DNA from 3 places in the Pseudolabrys sp. FHR47 genome. Region 3 is predicted to be linked to each of the others. Evidence: predicted binding sites of a transcription regulator. Region 3 holds the regulator's gene; each other region holds the start of a gene.
The links. Region 3 encodes HrcA, which represses chaperone genes, less so after heat shock. Its sites were predicted from a motif close to GTTAGCACTCNCNNNNNGNGAGTGCTAAC; they were not measured.
Positions count from the first base shown of each region.

Region 1: E8Q40_RS08950 (co-chaperone GroES) is a predicted target of HrcA. The motif match lies at 5,620-5,648, and genes of this name have one in related genera.
Region 2: groES (co-chaperone GroES) is a predicted target of HrcA. The motif match lies at 1,157-1,185, and genes of this name have one in related genera.

Region 1 is NZ_CP039740.1:1,819,984-1,827,090, reverse strand. Features, by position in the region: gene E8Q40_RS08975 (bifunctional diguanylate cyclase/phosphodiesterase) at 1-378, shown strand, start outside; gene E8Q40_RS08970 (SDR family oxidoreductase) at 505-1,263, shown strand; gene E8Q40_RS08965 (DUF2336 domain-containing protein) at 1,679-2,779, opposite strand; gene E8Q40_RS08960 (MFS transporter) at 2,939-4,105, opposite strand; gene E8Q40_RS08955 (usg protein) at 5,085-5,363, opposite strand; gene E8Q40_RS08950 (co-chaperone GroES) at 5,768-6,082, shown strand; gene groL (chaperonin GroEL) at 6,225-7,107, shown strand, end outside.
Region 2 is NZ_CP039740.1:1,339,349-1,346,455, reverse strand. Features, by position in the region: gene E8Q40_RS06705 (MFS transporter) at 1-256, opposite strand, end outside; gene E8Q40_RS06695 (hypothetical protein) at 392-988, opposite strand; gene groES (co-chaperone GroES) at 1,302-1,598, shown strand; gene groL (chaperonin GroEL) at 1,635-3,275, shown strand; gene E8Q40_RS06680 (META domain-containing protein) at 3,355-3,804, opposite strand; gene E8Q40_RS06675 (dienelactone hydrolase family protein) at 4,028-4,912, shown strand; gene E8Q40_RS06670 (hypothetical protein) at 5,004-5,183, shown strand; gene E8Q40_RS06665 (amidase) at 5,223-6,554, opposite strand; gene E8Q40_RS06660 (TRAP transporter large permease subunit) at 6,577-7,107, opposite strand, start outside.
Region 3 is NZ_CP039740.1:255,582-262,688, reverse strand. Features, by position in the region: gene E8Q40_RS01275 (cytochrome c peroxidase) at 1-125, opposite strand, end outside; gene E8Q40_RS01270 (EfeM/EfeO family lipoprotein) at 155-976, opposite strand; gene grpE (nucleotide exchange factor GrpE) at 1,194-1,838, opposite strand; gene hrcA (heat-inducible transcriptional repressor HrcA) at 1,954-3,048, opposite strand; gene E8Q40_RS01255 (hypothetical protein) at 3,185-3,625, shown strand; gene E8Q40_RS01250 (TolC family protein) at 3,691-5,169, shown strand; gene E8Q40_RS01245 (multicopper oxidase family protein) at 5,183-6,568, shown strand; gene E8Q40_RS01240 (plastocyanin/azurin family copper-binding protein) at 6,697-7,107, shown strand, end outside.

The sequences.
Region 1 (7,107 bases), 1.6 Mb from region 3:
ATGCTGCGGCTCAAGGCGCTCGGCGTGCAGCTTGCGCTTGACGATTTCGGCACCGGCTACTCGTCGCTGCTCTATCTGCGCCGCTTCCCGTTCAACAAGCTCAAGATCGACCGCAGCTTCGTGCTGTCGATCGAGAAGGCCGCCGACGCCGCCGCCATCGTCCATGCCGTGGTTTCGCTCGGCCGCGGCCTCGGCATGAAGGTCACCGCCGAAGGCGTCGAGACCGCCGACCAGCACCTGTTCCTGCGCGCCGCCGGCGTGCACCAGATGCAGGGCTATCGCTTCGGCCGTCCCACGACGGCCGACCGCATCACGGCACGCCTCGCCTCGCCGGAAGACTACCGCAACAGCGACCAGCCCTCATCGCTGGCCGGCTAACGCCCCGAACATCTCGATTGGCCGCGCCGCAGCGCATAGTCCCGCGCGCTTCGCCCCCTGTGGCATCGATGACCTTTGTGCTAGGCAGGCCGCACAAGAAAACGTACCCATCGGGGAGGACTGCCTATGACCGCCAAGATCGCTCTCGTCACCGGTGCCGGCACCGGCGTCGGCCGCGCCGTGGCCATCGCACTGGCCAAGGCCGGCTATAATGTGGTGCTGGCGGGCCGGCGCAAGGAACCGCTCGACGCGGTCGCCGCCGAGATTAACGCCATCGGCCAGCAGGCGCTCGCCGTGCCGACCGACGTGTCGCAGCGTCAGTCCATCCTCGACCTCTTTGCCAAGACCAAGGCCAGCTTCGGCCGCCTCGACGTGCTGTTCAACAATGCCGGCATCGGCGCACCGCCGGTGCCGCTGGAAGAACTGCCGTTCGAGACTTGGCAGAACGTCGTGAACACGAACCTGACCGGCATGTTCCTGTGCACACAGGAAGCCATCAAGATCATGAAGAGCCAGAATCCTCAAGGCGGCCGCATCATCAACAACGGCTCGATCTCGGCGCATGCGCCGCGGCCGTTCTCGGTCGCCTACACCGCGACCAAGCACGCGGTCACGGGCCTGACCAAGTCGACCTCGCTCGACACCCGCAAGTACAACATCTGCTGCGGCCAGGTGGACATCGGCAACGCCATCACGCCGATGACCGAACGCATGGCGCAGGGCGAAGGCGTGCCGCAAGCGAACGGCACCATGATGGTGGAGCCGCGCATGAACGCCGACAATGTCGGCGCCGCGGTGGTCTACATGGCGAGCCTGCCCCTCGACGCCAACGTCCTGTTCATGACGGTGATGGCCAACAATATGCCCTTCGTCGGACGCGGCTAGTCCTCAGGCCGGATCGTCGCGACAAGCCGCGAGGCCTGCCAGACCTCGATAACCGAATCCTCGACCACGCGACGGGCGTGCTTCACCGCACGGTCATCGCTGTCGAAAGCATAGGTTTGGGCGGGACACGCTCTTCGAGCGCAGGTTCGTGGTCCGGCATTTTGAAGCTGCGACGTTTACGCGCTGGCTTGGAATCCCCGGCCGGCGGGGGTTTTGGGGCGTCGGCCGGGGACCTACCCATACGCACCTTGGCCAAGTGTTTATGTGGTAGTTGTATTCGTTACATGCCGCAACCCTATGGTCATACCTTGGGTCAGGGTCATTGACTTGTCAGTATCTTAGTAGCGCAGACGAAAGTTGGCCGACGCTGACGATGGCAGCATCGCCCTGTCGTAGTCGTCCCGCGGGATCGCTGCTAGTTGGCCGCGGCAGTCACCTGACGCACCTTGGCGAAACGGACCACCCTTTGCGCGGCGCCGGCGTCGAGCGTCAGATATTGCGCCCGCGTCGGCGGCGTCCGGTACTCGTATTCCGCGGACTTGGCTTCGCGCAGCTTCAGGAACGCCTCCACGACTGGCCATGACAAAGTCGCGGCGCGCATCAGCAGCAATGCGGATTGCAAATTGCTGCCCGCCAGCACGCCGAATGTATAATCCCGGTCGAGCGACAGCACCGATGCCAGCACGGTCGCCGCGTCGCAAAGCCTCCCTTGAGCGAACAGCCCACGCAGCACATCGCCGGCGTTGAGATCGCCCTTGCGGATCCCGGCGATATAGGCATCGGTCCGTTCGGCATTCTTCTTCCGCTCGGCGAGCCATTCGGCCAGATACGTTTTTACCGCGGCATTGTTCGCCCGGGCCGCGTTGGCGCATAGCCGCCGCGCCAGTTCCTCGTTGATCATCGGCAGCAAATACTCGACCGCGGTCAGCGAGAGATCCTTGCGATCGACCAGCAGAGCTTGCAGATGGCGGTCTTCCCTGGCTTTGCCGACCAGGCGGCGCATGCCGGCGTCGGAGAACTGCGCGCCGTTGTTGGCGGCGAGAATGCCGACAACGGTGTTGTCGCCGCGCTCGACCACGACATCCGTCACCGGCGGCGTCACTTGGTCGCGGGCGGCAATGACACGCAGATGTTCCTGGGAGCCGGTGCGGGCGATATCGACCAGGATGGGCTCCGGCATGGTCTTGTAATCGCGGATCATCGGCTGCGCCACGGCGATGTCGGCATCGCTCGCCAGCGAACGCACCAAATCGTCGGGCAAGTTCTTCATCGCAGCGAGCGTGTCCGACGCGATGACGCGATGCGAACCGCGGAGCTTGTCGACCAGCTTGGAGATGACCTCGTTGAAGAGATAACGCTCCGTCGCCACGGGCGGCTCGGCGTGCGTCGCGTAGGCCTCCGCGATCCGTCTGAGCAGTTCGACTCGCTTGTCCGATGAACGTTCGGCGGCGAGGCTCGCCAGGTCGTCGGCGAGCGTGAATGACGGGTCGTTCAGCGACGCAATTTCGTACGGCATGACGGTTGTTTCCTCCAACCGCCATATGAGCGCAGAGCTCTTAAATCACGCTGAAACGATGTGCGAAGTATTCGGCATTTGATTTAGATGTTGCTTACCGCATCGGGTCCGATGCGGTAATTCGATAAGGCGAATGGTATTCTTGTCACCCTTGAAAGATCACGGTACCGAAACGCGCACCGTACGATCGCGCGTCAGCGCCCAGATGACGATGGCCATCGCGACGAAGATGACGCCGACCATACCGAGCTCGCGCAACAATCCGGCGCTGAACAGGGCGCCGCCGAGGCCGGAACCGATGGCCTGGCCGACGTAAACGCCACTGGTGTTGAGCGCGACCGACGCACTGGCAAGCTCGGGCGCCGCCTGCACCAGCCGCGCCTGCTGAATTGAGTTGCTGGCAGAAAAGCCGAGCCCCAGAAAAAACATGCCCGCTGTCATCAATGCCAGCACACCGGCGCCGGCGCTCCACAACAGAAGTCCGAGAAGATTGCAGCTCAGGAATATCACCGACGTTTTCCAGCCGCCGAGCCGGCCGACGATCCGCGTTGCGACAATATTGCCGACGAAACCCATCACGCCATACAGCGCGAAGATCATGCCGATGGTCCCGTGGCTGGCGCCGGCGAGTTGGCTGAGCAGCGGCCCGAGATAAACGAAGACCATGAACTGGCCGCCGATGAACAGGATGGTGATCGTGAGCAGCATCGGAATCTTGGCGTTGCGCATCAGCAGCACGAAGCTGCCAAGCGACAGTGGCGGTCCGATCAGCCGCCGTGGCAATGCGATGGCCAGCATGATGCACGGCACCAGCGACGCGAAAGCCGAGAACGCGAAAGCCCCGCGCCATCCGGCATAAGCCGCGATCAAAGTGATGAGCGGCAGGCCGGCGGCCACCGCCAGGGACCAGCCGAGAAAGATGAAGGTGATCGCACCGGGACGGGCGCGGTCGGACACCATCAGGCCGATCGCACTCGCCGCTTGCGGCGTGAACACGGCGGCGACCGCCAGCATCGCCAGACGCAGCGCCAGCACGGTGCCGTAGTTGGGCGCCAGCGCCATGGCCGCCTGCCCCGCCGCCATCACTGCCAGCGTTGTCACGAGGAGCGTGCGCCGGTCGATGCGCGTCGTCAGCCAGGCCACCACCGGCGAGCCGATGCACAGGACGATAGCGCCGAAGGTCACCAGCAAGCCGGCGTCGCGGATGCCGACATTGAGACCGTCGGCGAGGATCGCCAGCATGCCGGCCGGCGCCAGCACCGACAGGCCCGTCGCGAAATTGCCGAGCAGCAGCCCGTAGCGAGAGAGTTGATCGTTGACGGGCATGGCGCGCTGGGCTCGATGGCGGGACACGTGACATGGCAATGGGCGCGGGTTCGGACAAGCCTGATTGGCACATGGCGGACGCACATTTGTGAATGGCGTCGATAACGGTTGGTGATGGAAGTACTGCTAATGCCTCGCCGCACGCTCTCGCTTCCCCTCTCCCCTTGAGGGAGAGGAAGCGAGATCGCGGTGACGTCGTCCCCGCGAAGGCGGGGACCCATACGCCCTGACCTCTCGATGGCGCTGTGGCTATGGGCCCCCGCCTTCGCGGGGGCGACAGGTGCTTAAAATAATATTCCTAGGACTATTGACTCTGTCGCCAGCCTAGCCCTATATTCCCATCCATCCCGCCCCATCTAGCGAGGGGTGTCTGTACAGCATCTTCAGATGCTGGGGCGGGGAGCGGTGGCCGGGTTGGGGCGTCGGAGATGCGGCGCAGTTTCCCCTCCCGGCGGTCCAAGCCGCATCGGTCCTGGCGCGCTAAACCGCGCGCAACGGGGAGTGTAACTGGGCGTGGGGTGACGGGAGGTTGCCTCACGTCCTGAAGAAATCCCACAGCGGTGGATAGGCTGCCCCGACGTAAGAAGGGCTCGCCTGAAAGGTCGTGAGTCCACCGGGGGCCATGCGGAGCAAACCTAAGAAACACCGCGCGCGGAACGCCGGAGGCTCGGCAATTCCGTGGTGACTAACTCGTGTGAATCTAACTCACACTCACACGAGGCTGCGGGGCTGTTCGAGCCCCGGCGTTCCGCGCGCCCTCGTTCTATCGAGAGCGTGTAGCCCGGATGAGCGAAAGCGAAATCCGGGGAGACAGGAAATGCGGCCTGCCCGGGGCCGATCAAAGAACGCGGGCGATGAATCACGTCCGTCATTCCGGAGCACGAGCAAAGCGAGCGAACCCGGAATCCATAAGCCGCAGCACTGGGGATATGGATTCCGGGCTCGCGGCCTTAAGAGGCCGCGCCCCGGAATGACCAAGTTAATGCAGCACGAACTCGCCGTTCACGCTGCGCATCTCCGCCGGCTTGATCAGCTTGCAGTGCGCGACCTGGACGGAGTGTAGCGGCCCCTCGAGCTTCGCCTGCCAGAAATCGAGAAACCGCTGCAGCTCGGGAAACTTGGGAAACAGGTCGTAGGCCTGCCAGACATAGGATTGCAGCAACCAGCGATGATCGGGGCGGCGGTAAAGGATGTGCGCCGTGGTCAGCCCGTAGCCCTCGACCTGCCTGACAAAGTCACTCGAAACCGTCGAACCCATTCCGTCCTCCATTGCAGCAAGCGGACGATAATTTTCCAGTCCCGGCACGGTTCATTGCAAGCCGAATTGATGAACAAACTGTTTAAAATCAATGCGTTAGCAGCAGACGCCGCAACCTGCTAACAACGCCCTGCCCCGGCCGTTTCCCGAAAGCTGTCGTGGCTCCAGCGGCACCTCCCCGCAATGCGCATCCCGACCCGCCTCACCCTACCCACCCCTGCTGTTAACCATTGAATTTCAGGGCCTTGGCGGAATTGTTGGCACTCCCATCAAATGAGTGCTAAAAAATTTCCGAAGCCCTCTTGCGGGCCCAAAATGCTTCTCCCATCTCGGTTGCGAGGTGTCGGAGGGGACCATGTCCCGACACCGGGAACGTCAAAAAACTCAGTCTTAGGAGGTTTGCCATGAAGTTCCGCCCGCTTCACGACCGTGTCGTCGTCAAGCGCATCGACGCCGAGCAGAAGACCGCCGGCGGCATCATCATCCCCGATAGCGCGCAGGAAAAGCCGAGCCAGGGCGAAGTCATCGCCGTCGGCCCGGGCGGCCGCGACGAAAGCGGCAAGCTCACCCCGATCGACGTCAAGGTCGGCGACATCGTGCTGTTCGGCAAGTGGTCGGGCACCGAGGTCAAGATCGACGGTCAGGATCTCCTGATCATGAAAGAGTCCGACATCATGGGCGTCCTCGAGGGCGTCGCGGCCAAGAAGAAGGCCGCCTAAGCAGGGACAACCCTCGTCCTGAGGAGCCTGCCGCAGGCAGGCGTCTCGAAGGACGGGAGCAATGAACTCATCGGCCTCATCCTTCGCGACGCGGCTAAAGCCGCTCCTCAGGATGAGGGTCTAGGAAACAGAGGATCAAACAATGGCTGCCAAAGACGTCAAATTCTCCGTCGACGCGCGCGACCGCATGCTGCGCGGCGTCGATATCCTCGCCAACGCCGTGAAGGTCACGCTCGGTCCGAAGGGCCGCAACGTCGTGATCGACAAGTCGTTCGGCGCCCCGCGCATCACCAAGGACGGCGTCACCGTCGCCAAGGAGATCGAGCTCGAGGACAAGTTCGAGAACATGGGCGCGCAGATGGTCCGCGAGGTCGCCTCGAAGACCAATGATCTCGCCGGCGACGGCACCACCACCGCGACCGTCCTCGCCCAGGCGATCGTCAAGGAAGGTTCGAAGGCGGTTGCCGCCGGCATGAACCCGATGGATTTGAAGCGCGGCGTCGACCTCGCCGTCGAAGCCATCGTCGAACACCTCAAGGCCAACTCCAAGAAGGTCACATCGAACGAGGAAATCGCCCAGGTCGGCACCATCTCGGCCAACGGCGACAGCGAAATCGGCAAGTTCCTTGCCGAAGCGATGAAGAAGGTCGGCAACGAAGGCGTCATCACCGTTGAGGAAGCCAAGTCCCTCGACACCGAACTCGACGTCGTCGAAGGCATGCAGTTCGACCGCGGCTACATCTCGCCCTACTTCGTCACCAACGCCGACAAGATGCGCGTTGAAATGGACGACCCCTACATCCTGATCTACGAAAAGAAGCTGTCGGGCCTGCAGGAACTGCTGCCGCTGCTCGAAGCCGTGGTGCAGACCGGCAAGCCGCTGCTCATCGTTGCCGAGGACATCGAAGGCGAAGCCCTCGCCACCCTCGTCGTCAACAAGCTGCGCGGCGGCCTCAAGGTCGCGGCCGTCAAGGCGCCGGGCTTCGGCGATCGCCGCAAGGCCATGCTGCAGGACATCGCGATCC
Region 2 (7,107 bases), 1.1 Mb from region 3:
AGCCGGCCGTCATCACTACATGGCCGCCAAAGCGATCAATGGCGCGGCCGATGTAAGGCGCCGACAATCCGGCGGCGAGCAACGCGAAGGAAAAGCCGCCCATGGCGAACGACATCGACCAGCCGTGCTCGCGCGCGATCATCGGCACGATCAGAACCGGCGTGTAGTAGATGCCGCCCCACGCCAGGATTTGCGTGACGCCGAGCACCGGCACCGCGCGCCAGGGGCCGGTGAGGAAGTTGTGGGAGAATGTCATGAGCGCGCAGTACCAGATACTGTCATGCCCGGGCTTGTCCCGGGCATCCCGACAAGTGGGGCACCATGCCCTCCTAAGCGAGATGGCCGGGACAAGCCCGGCCATGACGACGATAGTATATGCGCGATTGACTAACTAGCGCGCCGCCGGCTTCGGCGCGGCAGCCGGCTTGGGCTTGGCCGCCGGCTTGCGCGGCTTGGCGGCCGGCTTCTTTTTGGCGCCTTCCGGCGCACACCGCACATAGATCATGTTGCCGTAGCGGCCCTGAACCTCGGGATCCATCCAGCGCAGGATGAGGACGCGGCCATCGAACTGCACCACCTCGCGATCCTGCTGGCTACCCGGCGGATCGCCATCGGGGCCGATAAAGGTCTTGCCGCCCGGCGCGCCCTTGAGGCGCAACTCGGTCGGCGTCGACTGGTCGGCCAGATGCATCATGACGCCGCCGGTCGGGCCGAGGGTGATGACATAAGGCTGTTTGCACTGGCCCGCGGCGTTTGCCTCGGTGCGCACGCGATCTTCCTCGCGGTGATAGGCGGCAAGGCCCCAGCTTCCGACGATGTCCTGCGGCGGGAAGCCGGGCGGCAAGGTCGGCACGACCGGCGGCGGCGGCGGCTCCGGCGGCGCCGACGGCGTCGTCGAGCAGCCTGCGATCCCGAGCGCCATGACACCGAGAACCAGAGCGGTCCGCAGGCGGGCGCCGGGCAGACCTTGGCGGCTAGCAAAGCTCATCGGGACTCCTGGAAACAGTTAGGCGTGCGACATTGGGGGGCATTGTCAGGCGGTGCAAGCAAAAGCCTTAACGCTCGGTACCCACGACTTGTGCCCTGAATGCGGCCACATTCGCGGAACAACCGCAGCTTGACACCCAACCCTTAAGGCAATATCTCCGCTGGCGCAATTGGCACTCTCTTTCCATGAGTGCTAAGGGGTTATGATCCCTGCATTTTCCGTCATAGCGCCGGAACTTCGGCGCTAGAAGTCCGGGCTCAGCCCGTCTCGTCCGTCGCGATCCAGTCCACGAAGAAGCCCCAGGAAAGTCCCCATGGCCAAAACCAAGTTTCGTCCCCTGCACGACCGCGTCGTCGTGCGCCGCATCACCGCCTCCGAGAAGACCAAGGGCGGCATCATCATTCCCGACACCGCGCAGGAAAAGCCGTCGGAAGGCGAAGTGATCGCCGTCGGCCCTGGCGGCCGCGACGAGACCGGCAAGCTCATCCCGCTCGACATCAAGGCCGGCGACCGCGTGCTGTTCGGCAAGTGGTCCGGCACCGAAGTGAAGATCGACGGTGAAGATCTCCTCATCATGAAGGAGAGCGACATCATGGGCATCGTCGGCTAAGCGCCCGCCAGCACCAATCAATTGGAGTAAACTCACATGGCTGCCAAAGACGTCAAATTCTCCGGCGACGCGCGCGACCGCATGCTGCGCGGCGTCGACATCCTCGCCAACGCGGTGAAGGTCACGCTCGGTCCGAAGGGCCGTAACGTCGTGATCGACAAGTCGTTCGGCGCGCCCCGCATCACCAAGGACGGCGTCACCGTCGCCAAGGAGATCGAACTCGAGGACAAGTTCGAGAACATGGGCGCGCAGATGCTGCGCGAAGTCGCCTCGAAGACCAACGATCTCGCCGGCGACGGCACCACCACCGCAACCGTGCTCGCGCAGGCGATCGTGCGCGAAGGCGCCAAGTCGGTTGCCGCCGGCATGAACCCGATGGACCTCAAGCGCGGCATCGACCTTGCCACCGCCGCGGTGATCAAGGACATCGAAAAGCGCGCCAAGAAGGTCTCGTCCTCGGCCGAAGTCGCCCAGGTCGGCACCATCTCGGCCAATGGCGACGTCCAGATCGGCAAGATGATCGCCCAGGCGATGCAGAAGGTCGGCAACGAAGGCGTGATCACGGTTGAAGAAGCCAAGGCGATGGAGACCGAAGTCGAGATCGTCGAAGGCATGCAGTTCGATCGCGGCTACATCTCGCCCTACTTCGTCACCAACGCCGAGAAGATGATCGCCGAGCTCGAGGACGCTTACATCCTCCTGCACGAAAAGAAGCTCTCTGGCCTGCAGGCGATGCTGCCGGTGCTCGAAGCTGTGGTGCAGTCGGGCAAGCCGCTCATCATCATTGCCGAGGACGTCGAAGGCGAAGCTATCGCCACGCTCGTCGTCAACAAGCTGCGCGGCGGCCTCAAGGTCGCGGCCGTGAAGGCCCCGGGCTTCGGCGACCGTCGCAAGGCGATGCTGGAAGACATCGCCATCCTCACCGGCGGCCAGCTCATCTCGGAAGACCTCGGCATCAAGCTCGAGAACGTTACCGTGAACATGCTCGGCCGCGCCAAGAAGGTCGTGATCGAGAAGGAAAAGACCACGATCGTCAACGGCGCCGGCAAGAAGGCCGAGATCGAGGCGCGCGTGCAGCAGATCAAGGCGCAGATCGAGGAGACCACCTCGGACTACGACCGTGAGAAGTTGCAGGAGCGTCTGGCCAAGCTCGCGGGCGGCGTCGCCGTGATCCGCGTCGGCGGCGCGACCGAGATCGAGGTCAAGGAGAAGAAGGACCGCGTCGAGGACGCGCTCAACGCCACGCGCGCTGCCGTGCAGGAAGGCATCGTGCCGGGCGGCGGCACCGCGCTGCTGCGCGCCAAGAAGGCCGTCGGCCGTCTGTCGAACGACAACGCCGACGTCCAGGCCGGCATCAATATCGTGCTCAAGGCCCTCGAAGCGCCGATCCGCCAGATCGCGGAAAATGCCGGCGTCGAAGGCTCGATCGTGGTCGGCAAGATCCTCGACGAGAAGTCGGAGACCTACGGCTTCGACGCGCAGAACGAAGAGTATGTCGACATGGTCGCCAAGGGCATCGTCGACCCGGCCAAGGTCGTGCGCACCGCCTTGCAGGACGCCGCTTCGGTGGCCGGCCTGCTGGTGACCACCGAAGCCATGGTCGCCGAGCTGCCGAAGGAAGCCGGTCCGGCCATGCCGCCGGGCGGCGGCATGGGTGGCATGGGCGGCATGATGTAAGGCGCCTGCCTCACGACAAATATGAAAGGCCCGGCGAAAGCCGGGCCTTTTTGTTTGTGCCGCCGCTACGACGACGGAGTCAGTGGCTTGACAGCCTGAAGCGCAGCGGCGTCCCCCCTGGCGCGCTCAGGATTACGCGGTCGCCCTGACGCTGCCATTCGCTTGCTTGCGTCAGTTGATCGAGCAGCTCGATGTCGGCCTGCATGCGCTCCGGGCTGCATTGCCCCGTGCTCATATAGAGCGGCAACGCCTCGGGCAGCGGCGCGGTCTGGACTCTGATTTCCGCACCATTCACCTCGAACAAAGCCGGCACGGTCTTGCACCACAAATCGACGGTGGTGCGGCCGTCCGCGCCGATGGTGAGCACTGGCACGCGTTTCACCTGTCCGATACGCGGAGCATCGAGCACCAGCACCTGGTCAAACGGAAATTGCTGGGCCAGCGCCGCGCCGCCGCCAAGACCCAAGGTCAGCAGAGACAAGGCAGCCGCCATCATCGATCGCCGCGCAAACGGGCGCATGAACATCATAATCGGCTCCGGACAGACCGGGACGCGGACGCGGCCGGGTTTTGGAATACCGGTGACATGAAGCCTCGCCACGGCAGGGTCAAGACGCCTTGATGGCGCATCGCCCCGTCGCGCGCCGCTGCCCACAGCATGACGGATATTTGACGACGCTGCGGCGCTTTCGCGCATCCCGGCGCGGCAGGCGCGCCATAATATGAAACCCAGCCGCAACCGGGAGACGTTCATGGAACCGCGCATCGATCAGAAGGTCGTCGACCTTTACGACAGCTTTACGCACGGCCTTATCGATCGCCGCACCTTCATAGAGCGGCTGACCGCGATCGCGGGCTCGGTTGCCGCCGCCACGGCAATGCTCCCGCTGTTGCAGAACGACTATGCCCGCGCCGCCATCGTGGCCGCCGACGATCCGCGCCTCGCGATCGAGAAGGCGTCCTACGACGCGAGCGGCACCCGGATGTCCGGCACGTTGGCGCGCCTTAAGGGCGACGCGAAAAGGCCGGCGGTCCTCGTCATCCACGAAAATCGCGGCCTCAATCCGCATATCGAGGACGTGACGCGCCGGCTGGCGCTGGCCGGCTTTCTCGCCTTCGGCGTCGACGCATTGTCACCGCTCGGCGGCACGCCGGCCGACGAGGACAAGGGCCGCGAGATGATCGGCTCGCTCAACACCGCGGAGACGGCGCAGCGTATCGCCGCCGCGGTGCCGTTTCTCGCCAAACACGAAGGTTCAACCGGTGCCGTAGGTGCCGTCGGCTTCTGCTGGGGCGGTGGGATGGTGAACCGCATCGCCGTGCTGTCGCCGGAGCTGAAAGCCGGCGTTGCCTATTACGGCTCCCAAGCACCCGCCGCGGACGCGCCGAAAATCCAGGCCGCGCTCCTGCTGCACTATGCCGGCCTCGACAGCCGTATCAACGCAGGCATCCCGGCCTATGAGGAGGCGCTGAAGGCCGCCGGCAAACGCTTTACGATTCACGTCTATCCGGACGTCAACCACGCCTTCAACAACGATACCGGCAACCGCTACGACAAGGCGGCGGCGGAACTGGCCTGGAGCCGCACCATCGCCTTCTTCACCGAGCACCTCGGTGCACCGCCGAAAGGCGCATGACAGCCCGCAAAAATTGTAGTGCGCGGCGCGCCGCAGGCGTTAAACTATCGCCAAATAACATCGCACGGGAAACGACAGGTCGAGGCTCCTCATGGCAGATGCAATCACCGCCCTGATCGGGGCCGTCATCATGATTGGCTATATGGTGCTGGTCGCCGGCAAGCTCGCAGCGCTGCCGCTGTGGATCTGCACGCTGATCGGCCTCGCCCTGATGCTGTGGGCGTTCTGGGGCGACGACTGGAAGCCGCTGTTCGTCCGCAACAAGAAATAGCGACGTCAGCGCGCCGCCGCGCGACCTTGCCGCAAACCGTTACTCTTCCAACTGCTCGACCAGCCAGTTCGCCGTGCGCAACAGCCGTGCGTCGTCGCCTTTGGCGCCGACCAGCTGCACGCCGAGCGGCATGCCGCCCTCGCCCGACAGGAGCGGCAGCGTCAGCGCCGGCAACCCGGTCAGGCTCCACAACGAATTGAACACCGGACTGCCGGTTGCCTCACCCACCGGCGCGACACCGGGCGTTGCCGGCGTCAGGATCGCGTCGTATTCGTCAAACACCTTCATCAAGCCCGCTGCGTAACCGCGCGCGTTGCGCTGCGCGTCGAGATAGCGCACCGCCGGCACGGCGCGGCCGTCGGCAAGCAGGTCACGCATCTGCTGGCTCAGCACATCGCCGCCGCGCTTGAGCAGCGGATCGAAATTGTGCGCCATGTCCGCCGCCATGATGACACGCTGGTCGTCCCAGGCGACGGCATAGGCGTCAGGCAAGGCAACCTCGACAATCCGGTCGCCGAGCGCCGCCACCAGTTCCTCGAAGGCGGCATGGGCCTGGGCGTCGGCCTTGTCCCAGACGGGCGTGCGCACGAAGGCGAGCCGCGGCGGCAGTGGCGGCTCTTCGGCCACCAGCCCGAGAAAATCCGGCGCGGCCACGGGCTTCGTGTCCGGGTCGTTCGGATCGTAACCGGCCAGCACTTCGAGGATGAGCGCCGCATCGGCCAGCGAGCGGGCGAACACGCCGACATGATCGAGCGAGCGCGATAATTCGAGCGCGCCATGGCGCGAGATCAGCCCATGCGTTGGCTTGACGCCATAGACGCCGCAGAACGAGGCCGGACGGATCATCGAGCCATTGGTCTGGGACCCGACCGCGAGCGGTACCATCGCCGCCGCCACCGCCGCCGCCGAGCCCGACGAGGAGCCGCCGGGCGTGCGGGTGAGATCGTGCGGGTTGCGCGTCGGCCCCGGCGAGAAATAAGCGAGTTCAGTCGTCACCGTCTTGCCGATGATGACAGCGCCGGCCTCGCGCAGCCGGGCAACCACCGCGGAATCGCGTGTCGGCTGCCGGCCCCTGAACAGCGCCGTGCCGTACTCGGTCTTGTAGTCGGCGGTGTCGAACAGGTCCTTGATGGCGACGGGAAGGCCGTGCAGCAGGCCGATCGACAGCCCGTTGCGCCGCCGCTCGTCGACTTCCCGGGCCTGGGCCAGCGCCGCATCCGGGTCGAGATGCACGAAGGCCCGCACCTCGCCGTCGATCGCGGCGATGCGGTCGAGACAGGCGCCGACATACTCCTCCGAGCTGAAGTCACCATTGGCAATATGCTCGGCCGCCTCGATGGCGGTCAGGCCCGTCAATTCCTCGTCCGTCACGCTCGTCTCACCTGTAAGCCGCTCACTTGTACAGCGTGCGCGGCAGCCACAACGCAATGTCCGGGAATATATAGACCAGCGTCATGGACAGGAACACCAGGAAAACGAACGGCAAGGCGCCGGAGAAGATGTCCGTCAATTTGACGTGCGGCGGTGACACGCCCTTCAGGTAATAGGCCGCCATCGCCATGGGGGGCGTGTTGAACGAGGTCTGGATGTTGAGCGCGACCAGAATGCCGAACATCAACGGGTCGACGCTGAAGGTCTTCAGCAGCGGCAGGAAGATCGGCACGAAGATGATGATGATTTCGGTCCACTCCAGCGGCCAGCCGAGCAGGAAGATGATGAACTGGGTGAGGATCAGGAAGCCGGTCGAGGACAGGTTGGCCGCCAGCACCCAGTGCTCGATGACCTCATGACCGCCGAGATAGGAGAACACCGAGGAGAAGGTCCACGACCCGATGAACAGGTAGCAAACCATCGCCGAAGTACGGGCGGTGAGATACACCGCCTCCTTCAGGCGCTGGAAGGTCAGCGATCCATATGCCGCCGC
Region 3 (7,107 bases):
GCGTTCAATTCGCTGCCGACCGGCAAGGTGGCGTCCTTGCTGATCACGGGCGTCGCGCCGGCCGGTACCGCCGCAACCAACGTTGCGACGATGGCTATCGACAGGATCGCTTGTTGCGCCTTCATTGCACCGCTCCGACTTCCGATGGGGTCGCTTAGTCTTTCTTCACGTCGTCCTCGTCGCCGACCTTGAACGGCTTGAGGCCGAGCTTGGGCGCCGCGGTGAGCATCAACGCAGCCAGTTCTTCACCGGCGATGTGGACCTTCTTGGCCTCCATGCTCTTGATGTCGGCGACACCGACCAGCTTTTTCAGGTTTTGCGTGCGCTCATCGATGATGCCGGCGAGCTTGGCATCCTTTTTCTTCAGCGTGTCGGCAAACACGGTGTTCCAGGCAAACTCGATGCCGGCGACGTTCTCCTGCATGTCGATGATCGAGGTCGCGGCATAAGGCGATTCGCCGCCGCCCGACTTCTCCTCGCCAACCTCATAGGCAAGGTTCGCCGTGCCCTCGAGCAACTTCTGCGGCGCGAAGGCGAAGGCCGGCGCCTTCACCCGCTTCTCGAACTTGTCCATGTTGGCGATGAGATCGGCGATCGGCTTGTCGAGACCGTCGGTCTTGCCCGCCGAGAACAGCACGACTTCGATGGCGTGATAGCCGGTCTTGCCGTCCGGCCAGGCGTCGACGAGCTTGTCGAGATCGCCGAAGTAAATCGACGTCACCGGCTCCATCGCCTCCCAGCCCTTGCGAGACTTGATCCAGGCCGCCTGCGCCGCCTTGAGGTCGCCGGCCTTCGCCGCAGTCTGCATTTCCCTGGCGCCGGCAATGGCCGCGTCGATGTGCGCGACGATGTAAGGCTTATAGGCCTTGATGCCGTCCGGCATCGTTGCGGCATGGGCCGGTGCAAAGATCGCGGTGGCGACCAGGATGGCGTAGCCGAGCTTCGCAAGACGGGCGGTGACGCCGGTGATGGGCATAGGAGCAGCTCCTGTCGCGATGAATGCCGCGCGGACTGTGATCCCCTCGCCGGAGCCGGGTCAACAAGAAAAACATTACAAATCAGATACTTAGAACGAATCTAAACTAGCGACAATATGTCGCAGATCGGACTTTTGTAAAAACAACGGCTTAGCGCGTGCCGGTTATGCGCGGCGCGCGGTCATGGCGGTCATCCTCTGACGGAAGAAGCCGACCTTACTTGCCGGCGCCGCTCGGCTGCGAAGTGTCGCTTGCCGGCGCCGGCTTCGGCGCAGCCTTGGACACGCCGACCAGTGCCGGGCGCAGCACGCGCTCACCGATTGTGTAGCCGGACTGGATCACCTGCGCGACATGACCGGGGGGCACGTCTGCGGTCGGCACTTCGAACATCGCCTGATGTTTATTCGGATCGAACTTCTCGCCCTGCGGCGTGAACTGCTTGACGTTGTACTTCTCCAGCGACTTGAGCAGCTCACGCTCGGTGAGCTCGACGCCTTCGAGAACGCTCTTCACCGCCGCATCAGCAGCGTCGCGGGCTTCCTGGGTCAGCGTCGACAGCGCACGATTGATGTTGTCGGCGACGTTGAGAACGTCGCGGGCGAAACCGGTAATGCCATAGGTACGCGCGTCGGCGACTTCGCGCTCGGTGCGGCGGCGCAGGTTCTCCATCTCCGCCAGCGTGCGCAGCAGCTTGTCCTTGTACTCGGCGGCTTCGCGCTGCGCGGCCACGAGCGGATCGGTCTGTCCGTCGTCCGGGTCGTCCGGCATCACATAGGGCTTCGGATTGGCAGCGTTCGGCGTTTGCTGCGCCGTGGCGTCCGACTTGTCGTTCTCGGCCTTACGCGCGGTCGGGTCCGTCATCGTTATCGATCCAATTCATACTGATGGGGAGATTTGCCCCGGATATCAGGCGTGCAGCCTCAAAAATCAAGCTTTTCGGCCCCGAACCGGGGAAAAATCCTTAAAGTCCGCGTATTTAGTGACCGGCGCCGGACAAGAGCCGGCTCACCACCCGGGCCGTGTAATCGACCATCGGGATGATGCGGGCGTAGTTGAGCCGCGTCGGTCCGATGACACCGATAACGCCCACAATACGCCCTGCACTATCGCGGTAGGGCGCGACGATGGTCGAGGAACCGGACAGCGAAAACAGCTTGTTTTCCGAACCTATGAAAATGCGCACGCCGTCGCCGCCCTCGGCGCGGCCGAGCAGATCGATGACGCCGCGCTGTGTCTCCAGCGCATCGAACAGCGAGCGCACGCGTTCGAGGTCTTCCAGCGCATGCAGGTCCTCGAGCAGATTGGCATGCCCACGCACGATGAGCTGGCGCGCGTCGGTCTCGCCGCCCGACCAGCTGGCGAGGCCCGCCGCGATGATCTTCTGCGTCAATTGATCGAGCTCGGCCTGACCTTGCGCCAGGGTCGCCTCGATCTCGGCGCGCAGGTCCGACAAGGTCTTGCCGCGGATATGCGCGTTGAGGAAATTCGCCGCTTCGATCAGCGCCGATGTCGGCAGGCCGGCGGGCACGTTGAGCACGCGGTTTTCCACCTGCCCGTCCTCGCCGACCAGCACGGCGAGCGCACGCTCCGGCTCAAGCCGCACGAACTCGATATGCTTGAGCCGTGCATTCGCCTTGGCGGTCAGCACGACGCCGGCCGAGCGCGTCAGGCCCGACAGCATTTGCGAGGCTTCGGTCAGCACCGCCTCGACCGATTTGCCGCTGCCGGCACCGACGACCTGCGCTTCAATGTTGCGGCGGTTCTCTTCGGTGAGGTCGCCGACCTGCATCAGTGCATCGACGAAGAAGCGCAGACCGAGTTCGGTCGGCAGCCGGCCGGCCGAGGTATGCGGGGCGAAGACGAGACCGAGGTGTTCCAGGTCCGACATCACATTGCGCACCGAGGCGGGCGACAAGGTGATCGGTAGGATGCGCGACAGGTTCCGCGAGCCCACCGGCTCGCCGGTGGTCAGGTAGCTCTCGACGATCGAGCGGAAAATCTCGCGCGAGCGCTCGTTCAGCGCGGCGAGGCTGACCTGCGAAGAGCCGATCGGGACGTCGTGGGAAGCCACTGGTCTAACTCCTTGCCCCAGAATTGACCATTAACATGCTTCTATTCAAGCTGGGCTTGCAGGATCGGGCACAACAATGCCATTTTCCCCCGGTAGTGAGCCACCGGTTCGGCTTCCACAGGACGGCATTCGACCCTTGTTCGCGCGGTTAACCAATCAGTGGCGGAAGCGGGCCGCGACCCTGGCGGTCGCGCTCTATGCCCTCACTTTGGTGGGGCCAACCGCCGCATTTGCCTTCAGCAGCAGCGCCGCGGCCGCCCATTGCTTGACTGTGATTGCCGATCACCATCGTTCTGTGACGCCCCAGAGCCATGACAAACATGACGGCCACGATCATGCGACAGCGGCGCATGAGGACGCGAATCAGGCCGCGTCGGCTTCTGGCAGCAACGATCAGACTGCACCCGCCGACTGCTGCGGCCTCTTCTGCGTATCAGCCGCCACCCCGACGGTTTTCGACGTTCTCGACGCACATTTATTTGCCCTGTCGCAAGTAGCGATGCCCACGGCCACGAGCTTGTTGGGCCACGATTCCGGCGGCATCGACCGGCCTCCACGGAACCTTTCCGCGATTTGACCTAGCCGTCGCGTGGCGTGACCCGCCACGCGCATGCTTCATCAATCGACGGATAAGGAATTCGAATGTCCGCCCCTACGTGTGTGCGGGCCACTGTCTTTAGACGGTGGTCGACGCTGTGGCGTCATAAGACGCAATTGCTCTCTTTTTCTGCCCTGCTGCTCTTGCCGGCCTGCGCGAGTTTCTCGCCCGACGGCGGCATGAGCGTAACGACTGACATCGCCGCGCGGCATTTGCGCAAGGATGTCGTCGCGATCCGCAACGACGAAGATGCCGACGCCGCGCGAGTCAAGGTCGACGACCTGCTCAAGCGAACCTTGAACGCGGATACGGCCGTGCAGATCGCCTTGTTCAACAATCGCGGCCTGCAGGCAGCCTATAATGAGCTCGGCATCGCCGAAGCCCAACGCGTCCAACAATCGCTGCCGCCCAACCCGTCCATCTCCATCTCGCGGCTCAGCGGCGCGGCGGAAATCGAGATCGAGCGCAAGATCGCCGCCAATATTCTCGCGCTTTTGACACTGCCGGCACGGGCGGAAATCGCCACCGAACGTTTCCATCGCGCGCAACTTGCCGCCGCGCTCGAAACGCTACGCGTCGCATCGGATGCACGAAAAGCGTTCTACCGTGCCGTGGCCGCGCGGCAGGCTGTCGGCTTGCTCGAGCAGTCAAGCGAAGCTTCTTCCACGACCGCCGAGCTTGCCAAGCGCATGACTGCGAGCGGCGCGATGAACAAGCTCGACCAATCGCGGCAGCAATTGCTGCACACGGAACTGACGACCGAGCTTGCGCGGGCGCGGCAGCGCGCCACTTCCGAACGCGAACGGCTGGTGCGCGCACTCGGCCTCTCCGGCAAGGATCTCGCTTTCAAGTTGCCGTCGCGGCTGCCATCGCTGCCGAACCGGCCGCCGGCGATGAAGACGGTCGAAGAAGAAGCGCTCAACAGCCGCGTCGATCTCAAGATCGCCCGAAGCGAACTCGACTCGCTTGCGAAGTCCTACGGGCTCACCAAGACCACGCGCTTCGTCAACGTGCTCGAAAGCGGCTACCTCGACAAAAGGGTCGAAGAACGGGCGACGGGCGAGCACAAGCATCAGAGTGGCTTCGAGTTGACCTTGCAGGTGCCGCTCTTCGATTTCGGAGAAGCGCGCGCACGGGAAGCCGAGCAGACCTACATGCAAGCCGTCAACCGGCTGGCGCAGAAGGCCGTCAACGCCCGTTCAGAGGCGCGCGAGGCCTATCGCAACTATCGCACCAGCTATGACGTAGCAGCGCGTTATCAGCGTGACGTTCTGCCGCTGCGCAACATGATCTCCGAGGAACTGATGCTTCGCTACGGCGCGATGCAAATCGACGTTTTCGCCTTGCTCACGGAGGCGCGGCAGAGGATCGCCGCTAACGCCAATGCTGTCGACGCGCTGCGCGACTTCTGGCTCGCCAGCGCCGATCTGCAAGCGGCCGTGATCGGCGGCGCCGGCGCGCCGAGCGACTCGCCATCCAGCACAACCGCCATGGCCGGCGACGGCGAGCCGGCCGGCCATTGAACGGAGCGACACCATGATCACAAGACGCAATCTCATCGGCACATCGGCTGTTCTTGCTGGCGCCGCCGCCATCAGCGGCCGCGTGCAGGCCGCCTCGATCCCCGAGGCAGTTACAACGGCGTCACCGGCCATGCAGCCGCCGCTCACACCGGCCAGCGGCCCAGCCTATCAGCCGGTCGTCACGCTTAACGGCTGGTCCCTACCCTGGCGCATGAACGGCGAGTGGAAGGAGTTTCACCTCGTCGCCGAGCCGGTCGAACGCGAGCTGTCGCCCGGCATGACCGCGAAGCTGTGGGGCTATAACGGCCAATCGCCGGGCCCGACGCTCGAATTCGTCGAAGGCGACAAGGTGCGTATCTTCGTCACCAACAAGTTGCCCGAGCACACGACGGTGCACTGGCATGGCTTTGTCTTGCCGAACGGCATGGACGGCGTTGGCGGACTGACGCAGCCGCACATCAAGCCGGGCAAGACCTTTGTCTACGAGTTCGTCGCCAAACGCAGTGGCACGTTCATGTATCATCCGCACGCCGACGAGATGGTGCAGATGGCGATGGGCATGATGGGCTTCATCGTCGTGCATCCGCGCGACCCGCAAGAGCGGCGCGTCGACCGCGACTTCGTCTTTCTCATGTCGAGCTACGACATCGACCCCGGCACATCATTGCCGAAGGTCATGACCATGACCGACTTCAATCTGTGGACCTGGAACTCACGTGTATTTCCGGGCATCGATCCTCTGGTGGTACGGAAAGGCGATCGCGTGCGTATCCGCATCGGCAACCTGACGATGACCAATCACCCGATCCACCTGCACGGACCGCATTTCGAGGTGACAGGCACGGACGGCGGTTGGGTACGCGAGAGCGCGCGTTGGCCGGAAGTGACGACGGATGTTCCGGTCGGCGGCATGCGCGCGATCGAGTTCACCGCCGAGGAACCCGGCGACTGGGCCATTCATTGCCACAAGTCGCATCACACCATGAACGCCATGGGCCACGAGGTGAAGACCTTCATCGGTACGCCGCAGAAAGATCTCACCAAGGCTGTTCGGAAGCTGTTACCGGACTATATGCCGATGGGAACGGAAGGCATGGCGGAAATGGGCACGATGGAAATGCCGATGCCCGACAACACGCTGCCGATGATGACCGGCTTCGGCCAGTTCGGGCCGCTCGAAATGGGCGGCATGTTCTCGGTGGTGAAGGTGCGCGAAGGCCTCGCGCGCGACGACTACAAGGACCCCGGCCCCTACAAGCATCCGCCGGGAACTGTGGCCTATGAGGTCAAGGGCGACATACCCGACGCCATGCGTCGTAGCGACAATTCCACCAAGCCAGGCAATGTCGAACTCTCGGTCGTGAAACCGCGAACCAACCGTCAAGGGGGGCAACACTAACGAAGAGGATGGCGATGTCCTCACATCAACCCTCAGTCAGTCGCACTGAACGCGTAACGAATGCGTCCGCGTGAAACCACAGCAACCAACCTCAATCAAACTGGAGCGAAATTGCAATGATACGGCCAATGATCCTTCCGACACTCGTTCTTTCTCTCGCCATCCTGACGGGGCCAGTGTCCGCCGAACCGGGTGCGCCCGGCCATAGCCACGCCGCCTTTTCGGCCGGTAAGCCCGGCAATCCCAAGAAGCCGGCGCGCACCGTCGTCATCACGATGAAGGAAGGGGACGGAAAGATGATCTTCAACCACAACCATGTCGAGGTGAAACGTGGCGAGCAGATCAAGTTCGTCCTGGAAAACCATGGAGAGCTCGAACATGAGTTCGTTCTCGCGACGCCAAAAGAGAACGACAAGCACGCCCTATTGATGCAGAAATTTCCGGATATGGAACACGACGATCCGAATGCCAAGCGCGTGGCGACAAAGAAGTCCGGCGAGTTGCTGTGGCAGTTCACCAAAGCGGGAACGTTTGAATTT